2 regions of the Comamonas sp. UBA7528 genome follow, and region 1 is predicted to be linked to the other one. Evidence: riboswitches for the same ligand, from Rfam matches in the RefSeq annotation. Region 1 holds a riboswitch; the other holds the start of a gene.
What was found. A riboswitch is a leader RNA that binds a small molecule or an ion and turns the genes downstream of it on or off. The one in region 1 is predicted to bind glycine.
Positions count from the first base shown of each region.

Region 1 (3,859 bases):
GTAGTTCCACTGGGCACCTGCCGAAGTCTTGGGGTTGGGGGTGATCACCGACACGCCGGGCTTGACCAGGTCATCCCAGTCCTTGATGCCCTTAGGATTGCCCTTTTTGACCAGGAAGATGATGGTCGAGGTGTAAGGCGCCGAGTTGTGCGGCAGGCGCTTTTGCCAGTCGGCCGCCACCAGGCCGCCGTTCTTGACCAGCGCGTCCACGTCCGGAGCCAGGCCCAGCGTCACCACGTCGGCATCCAGGCCGTCGATCACCGAGCGGGCCTGCTTGCCCGAGCCGCCGTGCGACTGCTTGATCGTCACATCCTGGCCGGCCTTGGCCTTCCAGTACTTGGCGAAGGCCTGGTTGTATTGCACGTACAGTTCGCGCGTCGGGTCATAGGAGACATTCAGCAGGGTCACCTGCTGCTGGGCCAGAGCGGGGAGAGCCGGCAGAGCGCCGAGGGTCAAGCCGGTCAAAAGGCTGGCAAGCAGGGGAAACTTGATAAAGTGGCGGCGATTTGTCATTGAGGGTCTCGGTGATTCTGGTTGCGTTGTCAAACGGCTTCTCGCTCCGTTGCTGTGCATTCTGGAATGCCGCCCTCAAAACTGAAACAAATAAGATTTCAGTTTGTTATTACCAAAACATCCGTAGACAGGATTTCCCCCATGGCACGTACCGTTCACTGCATCAAGCTCGGCCAAGACGCTGAAGGCCTGGACTTTCCGCCCTACCCCGGCGAGCTGGGCAAGCGCATTTTCGAAAGCGTGAGCAAGCAAGCCTGGGCCGACTGGCTCAAGCACCAGACCATGCTGGTCAACGAAAACCGCCTGAACCTGGCCGATGCCCGCGCTCGCCAGTACCTGGCCCGCCAGATGGAAAACCATTTCTTCGGTGCTGGCGCCGACGCCGCAGCCGGCTTTGTGCCGCCCCCCAGCGCGCAGTAATTGCCGCTTGCGCACGCGGTGCTGAGGGCACCGCGTGAAGACCCGCCCCAGCGCTCCAGGCCCTGGGGCTTTCTTTTGCCCGCCGCACCCGCAAGCAGCTTCCCCCGCACCAACGCCCCTGCGGCCTCTGCGCTGTACAAAAGCGCCTAGAATCGCCGCTTTCTGCGGGAGAGCGAGGCGGCTGTACAGCCGGCCTCCGCCGAAGGCGCAAACTCCCATAATCGCTCAGGCCGACGTACCGCAGCAAAGATTCGCCAACTGGAGAGCAGCCCGTGCCCACCCGGCCCGGCTCACCGAAGGGGCAAGTGCCGCAGCACCGGGCTGCGCGCACGCAACTCTCAGGTACAAAGGACAGCGGGAGAGGCGCACCAGACCATGGACAGCATCCATGCCTGGTTTTTTCACGTATGGGTCCGCCATGCTTCCATCTGTTTCGCTGCTGGAATCGTTCCAGCTGTCCAACCTCACCGCCATGCTGGTGATCTACCTAATCGCCATCACGGCCGAAGCCATGTCCGGGGCACTGGCGGCAGGCCGCCGCAACATGGACATCTTTGGTGTGGTGGTGATCGCCTTCGTCACGGCACTGGGTGGCGGCACCATCCGCGACATGGTGCTGGGCCACTACCCCATTGGCTGGACGCAACACCCCGAATATGTGTACCTGGTGATTTCCGCCGGCCTGCTGACCACGGTGGTGGCACGCTACATGATCCACCTCAAGCAGGTGTTTCTGCTGCTGGATGCCATGGGCCTGATCGCCTTTTCGCTAATAGGCTGCAACGTGGCGCTGGAGCTGGGTTACCCCGGCGTGGTGGTGGTGATGGCCGGTATGATTACCGGCATCAGCGGCGGCATTCTGCGCGACGTGCTGTGCAACCAGGTGCCGGTGGTCTTCCGCCGCGAGCTGTATGCCAGCGTGTCCCTGGCCGTCTGCCTGCTGTTCCTGGGCCTGCGCGCGCTGGATGTCAGCTCCAACATCAGCACCCTGGTGTGCTTTGCAGGCGGGCTGCTGTTCCGGCTGGCGGCCATCCGCTTTCACTGGCGGCTGCCCACGTTTTCCTACCAGCAGCGCTGGGAGTGAGCGGATCCCGGCGGCGCGGCGTACCGCCGCTGGGGCGCGCGCCCTGCCCGGCCGATCCTGCGCCGTGCAGGTGCTGCCGCACCATCGTCCTACTCCTCTGAACCCTGCCTCCCATGTCCGAACCGATTGCCTGGCTGCCCGATGGCACCCCCTACAGCCCCCGTTTTGAGGACCGCTACCACAGCGAACTCGGGGGACTGAATCAGGCGCGCCAGGTATTCCTTGCAGGCTGCGGCCTGCCTGCGGCCTGGGCCGACCAGGCGCAATGGCGCGTGCTGGAAACCGGCTTTGGCATGGGCCTGAACTTTCTGGTGACCTGGGCGGCCTGGAAGGCCGATCCGCAGCGCCCGCGCATGCTGCATTTCACATCGGTCGAGGCCTACCCGGTCAGCGCCGACGACCTGCTGCGCGCTGCCCCCACTGATCCCCTGCTGCGCCCGCTGGCCGAACAGCTGGCCGCACGCTTTTACGGCCTGCTGCCGGGCGTACACCGCCTGGGCTTTGAAGATGGCCGCGTGCAGCTGACGCTGTGGATTGGCGATGCCCAGGCCATGCTGCGCCAGCAGACCACGGTGGCCGACAGCATCTACCTGGACGGTTTCAGCCCCAGCACCAACCCCGGCATCTGGGATGCCCACACCCTCAAGGCCCTGGCCCGCCACTGCCGGCGCGGCACGCAACTGGCCACCTGGACCATTGCGCGTGCGGTGCGCGACCAGCTGGCGCAATGCGGCTTTGAAGTGCGCAAAGTGCCCGGCGTGCCCCCCAAGCGCGACAACCTGCAGGCCCGCTTCAACCCGGCCTGGGAACCGCGCGTGCGCGCCCAGGCCGGCCCGCCGCCGGTGACCCAGGCTGGCACGGCCCTGGTGGTGGGCGCTGGCCTGGCCGGCAGTGCAGCCGCCCATAGCCTGGCGCTGCGCGGCTGGCAGGTGCAGGTGCTGGTGGCCGGTGACGGCCCGGCGGACGGCGCCTCCGGCCTGCCCGCCGGCCTGTTCTGCCCCCATGTGTCACCCGATGACAGCGTGCTTTCGCGCCTGTCACGCAACGGGGTGCGCCAGACGCTGCAGCGCCTGCGCGACCTGTGCCAGGAAGGCTCGGACTGGGGCCACAGCGGCGTGCTGGAGCATTGCACCGATGGCGGCACCGGCCTGCCGGCCAGCTGGGCCGGCGGACCGGGCGACGACTGGAGCCACCCCGCCAGCGCCACCCAGTTGGCCCAGGCCGGCCTGCCGCCGGACACCGTGGCCTGCTGGCACCAGCAAGCGGGCTGGGTGCGCCCGGCCCAGCTGGTGCACGCCCAGCTGAAGCACCCGCAGATCCGTGTGCAGGCGCATGCCGTGGTGACCCGCCTGCAGCGCAGCACAGCTGGCCGCTGGCAGGCGCTGGACGCCGACGGCCACCTGCTGGCCGAGGCCGACCTGGCGATACTGGCCTGCGGCCCCGCCACGGCAGAACTGCTGCCACCCCACCAGCATTGGCAACTGCAGCCCATTCGCGGGCAGATCAGCTGGGGGCCGCACACCGCAGACAACGCCAGCGCCCTGCCGCCCTTCCCGGTCAACGGCAATGGCAATCTGGTCACCCACATTCCACAACCGCAAGACCCGCAGCACGGCGAAACCTGGGTCATGGGCTCCACCTTCGAACGCGACGTGACCGAAATGCCCATCTCCGCTGCCGACCAGGCGGCCGCCCACGCGGTGAACCACGGCAAGCTCTCCACGCTGCTGCCCGCCACCGGAGCCGCCATGGCCCCCTGGTTCAACCCGCAGGAGGCCCGCTGCCGCCCCACCTGGGGCCGGGTGCGGGTAGCCAGCCACGACCGGCTGCCGATCGTGGGCC
Region 1 covers NZ_DLMU01000002.1:226,517-230,375, reverse strand. Annotated here, with positions in the region: gene B3349_RS02935 (sulfate ABC transporter substrate-binding protein) at 1-513, opposite strand, end outside; gene B3349_RS02930 (oxidative damage protection protein) at 655-933, shown strand; glycine riboswitch at 1,089-1,184, shown strand; gene B3349_RS02925 (trimeric intracellular cation channel family protein) at 1,352-2,017, shown strand; gene mnmC (bifunctional tRNA (5-methylaminomethyl-2-thiouridine)(34)-methyltransferase MnmC2/FAD-dependent 5-carboxymethylaminomethyl-2-thiouridine(34) oxidoreductase MnmC1) at 2,131-3,859, shown strand, end outside.

Region 2 (3,859 bases), on a different contig from region 1:
CCAGCATGGAGGCGTTGGCGATGGGCATGCCGGTCAGGTCGGTGACCATGGTCTGGAAGTTGACCAGCGCCTCCATGCGGCCCTGGGAGATTTCGGCCTGGTAGGGCGTGTAGGCCGTGTACCAGGCGGGGTTCTCCAGGATGTTGCGCAGGATCACGCCCGGCGTGTGGGTGCCGTAGTAGCCCTGGCCGATAAAGCTTTTGAGCACGCGGTTCTGGCCCGCCAGTGCCTTCAGCTCTGCCAGCGCCTCGGCCTCGGTCACCGCGGCCGGCAGCTGCATGGCGCGGCTGCGGCGGATGGCCTTGGGCACGATGGAGTCGATCAGCGCAGCGCGCGAGGCTTCGCCGATCACGCTGAGCATGTGGGCTTCATCCTGCGCATCGATGCCGATATGGCGGGGCAGGAATTCGCTGTGGTTTTCCAGGGCGTGGAGCGATTCCACAGGGGCGGGGGCAGACATCAGCATGGAGGGGACCTATCTCAAAAGCTGGGGCGGTACGGCTGCGGGCTGGGCGTCAGGCGCCGGCCGCGAAGCTGTCGTAGGCGGTCTTGTCCATCAGGGCATCCAGTTGCGATGCATCGGACAGCTTGACCTTGAAGAACCAGCCGGCACCCAGCGGGTCGCTGTTGGCCAGGGAGGGGTCGTCGCGCAGGGCTTCGTTGATCTCGACGATCTCGCCGCTCACGGGCATGTAGACGTCGGCTGCGGCCTTGACGGATTCGACCACGCCGGCCACTTCGCCTTCATTGAAGGTGGTGCCCACAGCGGGCAGGTCGACGAACACCACATCGCCCAGCGCGTCCTGCGCGTGGACGGTGATGCCGACCACGGCGGCGTTGGTGTCGGCGGTGTTGATCCACTCGTGCTCTTTGGAAAACTTGATGCTCATGGGAAGCTCCGTTAGGTAAGTTCTGAAAAAGGGGCTGGTGCAGGCGGTGCACGCAGTGTTTGGGACAGGTCTGGCAGCACTGTAGCGGCCCGCGCACCGGCACCAGGGGTTGGCTGTGCCTTTTTTGTGGTGCGGGAGTCCGGCAGGGCCGTTCAGCCGCGGTGGTAGCGCGCGGGGACGAACGGGGTGGCCGACACCTTCATGGGCACCGGCTTGCCGCGCACCATGGCGAACAGTTCCGTGCCTTCGGCGGTGTAGTCGGGCTGCACATAGCCCAGGGCCACGGGCTGGTTCAGGCTGGGGCTGAGCAGGCCGCTGGTGATGTAGCCGACCTGCTGGCCGTCCATGTTCTCCAGCACGGCGGGCTCGCGCACCGGCACGCGCTCGGTGGCGATCAGGCCCACGCGCTTGCGCTGCACCAGCGCCGGGTTGTCCAGCTGGGCCAGCACGGTGTCGGCGCCCAGAAAGCCGCCCGCGCGGGCGCCGCCGGTGCGGCGCACCTTCTGGATGGCCCAGGTGAGGGCGGCTTCCACCGGCGTGGTCTTGTCGTCCATGTCGTTGCCGTACAGGCACAGGCCGGCTTCCAGGCGCAGCGAATTGCGTGCGCCCAGGCCGACGGGTTCCACCTCGGGCTGGGCCAGCAGCTTGCGGGCCAGGGCTTCGGCCTGGGTGCCCGGCACGGAGATTTCAAAGCCGTCTTCGCCGGTGTAGCCGCTGCGCGTGACGTAGCAGGCAATGCCGTCGATCTGCACCGCCATGCCGGTCATGAACACCAGACCCAGCACTTCGGGGGCCAGGCGGCCCAGGGCCGCAGCGGCCTGCGGGCCTTGCAGGGCCAGCAGGGCCTGTTCGGGCATGGGGATGACCTGGCAGCGGCTGCCGATGTGCTGCTGGATGTGGGCGATGTCGGCCACCTTGCAGGCGCCGTTGACGATGAGGAACAGGTCCTCGCCGCGGTTGACGAACATCAGGTCGTCCAGGATGCCGCCCTGGGCGTTGAGCAGCAGGCCGTAGCGCTGCTTGTGCAGGCCCAGGCCCTGTACGTCGACGGGCAGCAGGGTTTCCAGTGCGGCGGCGGCGTCGGGGCCCACCAGGCGCAGCTGGCCCATGTGGGAGACGTCGAACAGGCCGGCGGCGTCGCGGGTGTGGCGGTGTTCGGCCATCAGGCCGCTGGGGTATTGCACCGGCATGGCGTAGCCGGCAAAGGGAACCATGCGTGCCCCCAGCTCCAGGTGCAGGGCGTACAGCGGGGTGGTCAGCAGGTCGGTGGTGTCAGCGGTCATGGTGTCGCAGAGCAAAGCAAAAGAAATGCCGGCGGCCTGCGCCGCCTGCGCTTTGCCCTGTTGTCCGCTTTACCTGAGAGATTCACCCGCACCTTCCAGGCGTGGGGCTTGCTCCTTCGGTGGACGGGGTGCCGGCACCCGCGCCTCTCTCCAACAAGGTACGCCCGCGGTCGATGCGGCGGGCGGCTGCCAGTCCTTTTGCCTGAGCGTTCGGGGTTGCCCCTGCGCCTTCGGCGGCGCCGCTGGGCCTGCTGGCCGGGCGCGCTCTCCTGACGAATCCGCGCAGTATATCCGGGCCGATGGGCGGTGCCTACCCCGATGCATATGCATAGATGCAAACGATCTGATGCGCTCCCTATACTCGTGTACCAATTTCGATGGATTCAAGGAGACGAAGTTGGTCGACACACAGTTTTCCCCCGCGGGCGCAGCCCCTGTCCCGGCACCGCGTGCGGCGCTGACCCTGGGCGATACGCTGGCCTGGCCGGCGCGCTATCTGCCGCGCAAGGAGGCGCTGGTGGTGTCGGACGCGCAGGGCCGCCGCGCCTGGACCTATGCCGAGCTGGATGCCGAGGTGAACCGCCACGCCCATGGTCTGCAGCAGCTGGGCATAGGCCAGGGCGATGTGGTGGCCGCCTTTCTGTACAACACGCCGGCCTTTGTGTTCACCTTGCTGGCGACCGCGCGCCTGGGCGCCATCTTCAATCCCATCAACTACCGGCTGGCGGCGCAGGAGCTGGCGTTCATCCTGCAGGACGGCAGCGCCAAGGCGCTGGTGTTCGAGGATGAGGGCGCTGCTGTGGTCGAAAGGGCCAAGCTGCTGGTGCCCCAGGTGCAGCACTGGATCCACGCCGACCCGGGCGCCGCGCCGGCCTGTGCCACCGCGCAGCTGGCCGCGCTGGCGGCCGGCCAGCCCGCCACGGCGGTGGACGTGCGGGTGGACGAGGATGCGCCCTGCATCCTGATGTACACCAGCGGCACCACCGGCCGCCCCAAAGGTGTGCTGCACACCCACCGCAGCAAGCTGGCGCACAACGCCATGATGCACCAGGTGATGCAGTTCCGCCGTGAGGATGTGGGCCTGTCGGTGGCCCCGCTGAACCACACGGCCGAGCTGCACACCAGCTTTTTGCCGCGCCTGCAGGTGGGGGGCACCCTGGTGCTGCAGCGCCGCTTCGATGCCGCCGATGCGCTGCGCCTGGTGGAGGCGGAAAAAGTCACCTTCTTCTTTGCCGCGCCGACCATGGTCACCATGCTGCTGAACGACGCCACCCTGGGGCAGCGCGATCTGTCGTCGCTGCGGCTGGTGGAGTACGGCGGGGCCTCGATGGCGCCGCACCTGATCCGCGAGTGGACGCGCCAGGTGGGCTCGGGCCTGGTGCAGGTCTTCGGCACCACCGAAATGGGGCCGTGCATGTCGGTGCTGTACCCGCATGAGCAGCTCAGCCATGCCGGTTCGGCCGGCCTGCCGTCGCTGAACCACGATCTGCGGGTGGCGCGGGTGCGCGAAGACGGCGCCGCCACCGACCCGGCCGATGCCTGCGCGGTGGGCGAGGTGGGCGAGATCCTGGTGCGCGGCCCCTGCATGATGGCCGGCTACCTGAATCGCCCGGAGGCCAACGCCAAGGCGCTGGCCCATGGCTGGTACCACACCGGCGATCTGGGGCACCTGGACGCCGATGGCTA
Region 2 covers NZ_DLMU01000009.1:348,308-352,166, reverse strand. Annotated here, with positions in the region: gene gcvP (aminomethyl-transferring glycine dehydrogenase) at 1-466, opposite strand, end outside; gene gcvH (glycine cleavage system protein GcvH) at 516-890, opposite strand; gene gcvT (glycine cleavage system aminomethyltransferase GcvT) at 1,043-2,173, opposite strand; glycine riboswitch at 2,224-2,337, opposite strand; glycine riboswitch at 2,363-2,451, opposite strand; gene B3349_RS12635 (fatty acid--CoA ligase) at 2,631-3,859, shown strand, end outside.
Region 2: another riboswitch for glycine. It lies ahead of gcvT (glycine cleavage system aminomethyltransferase GcvT); the one in region 1 lies ahead of B3349_RS02925 (trimeric intracellular cation channel family protein).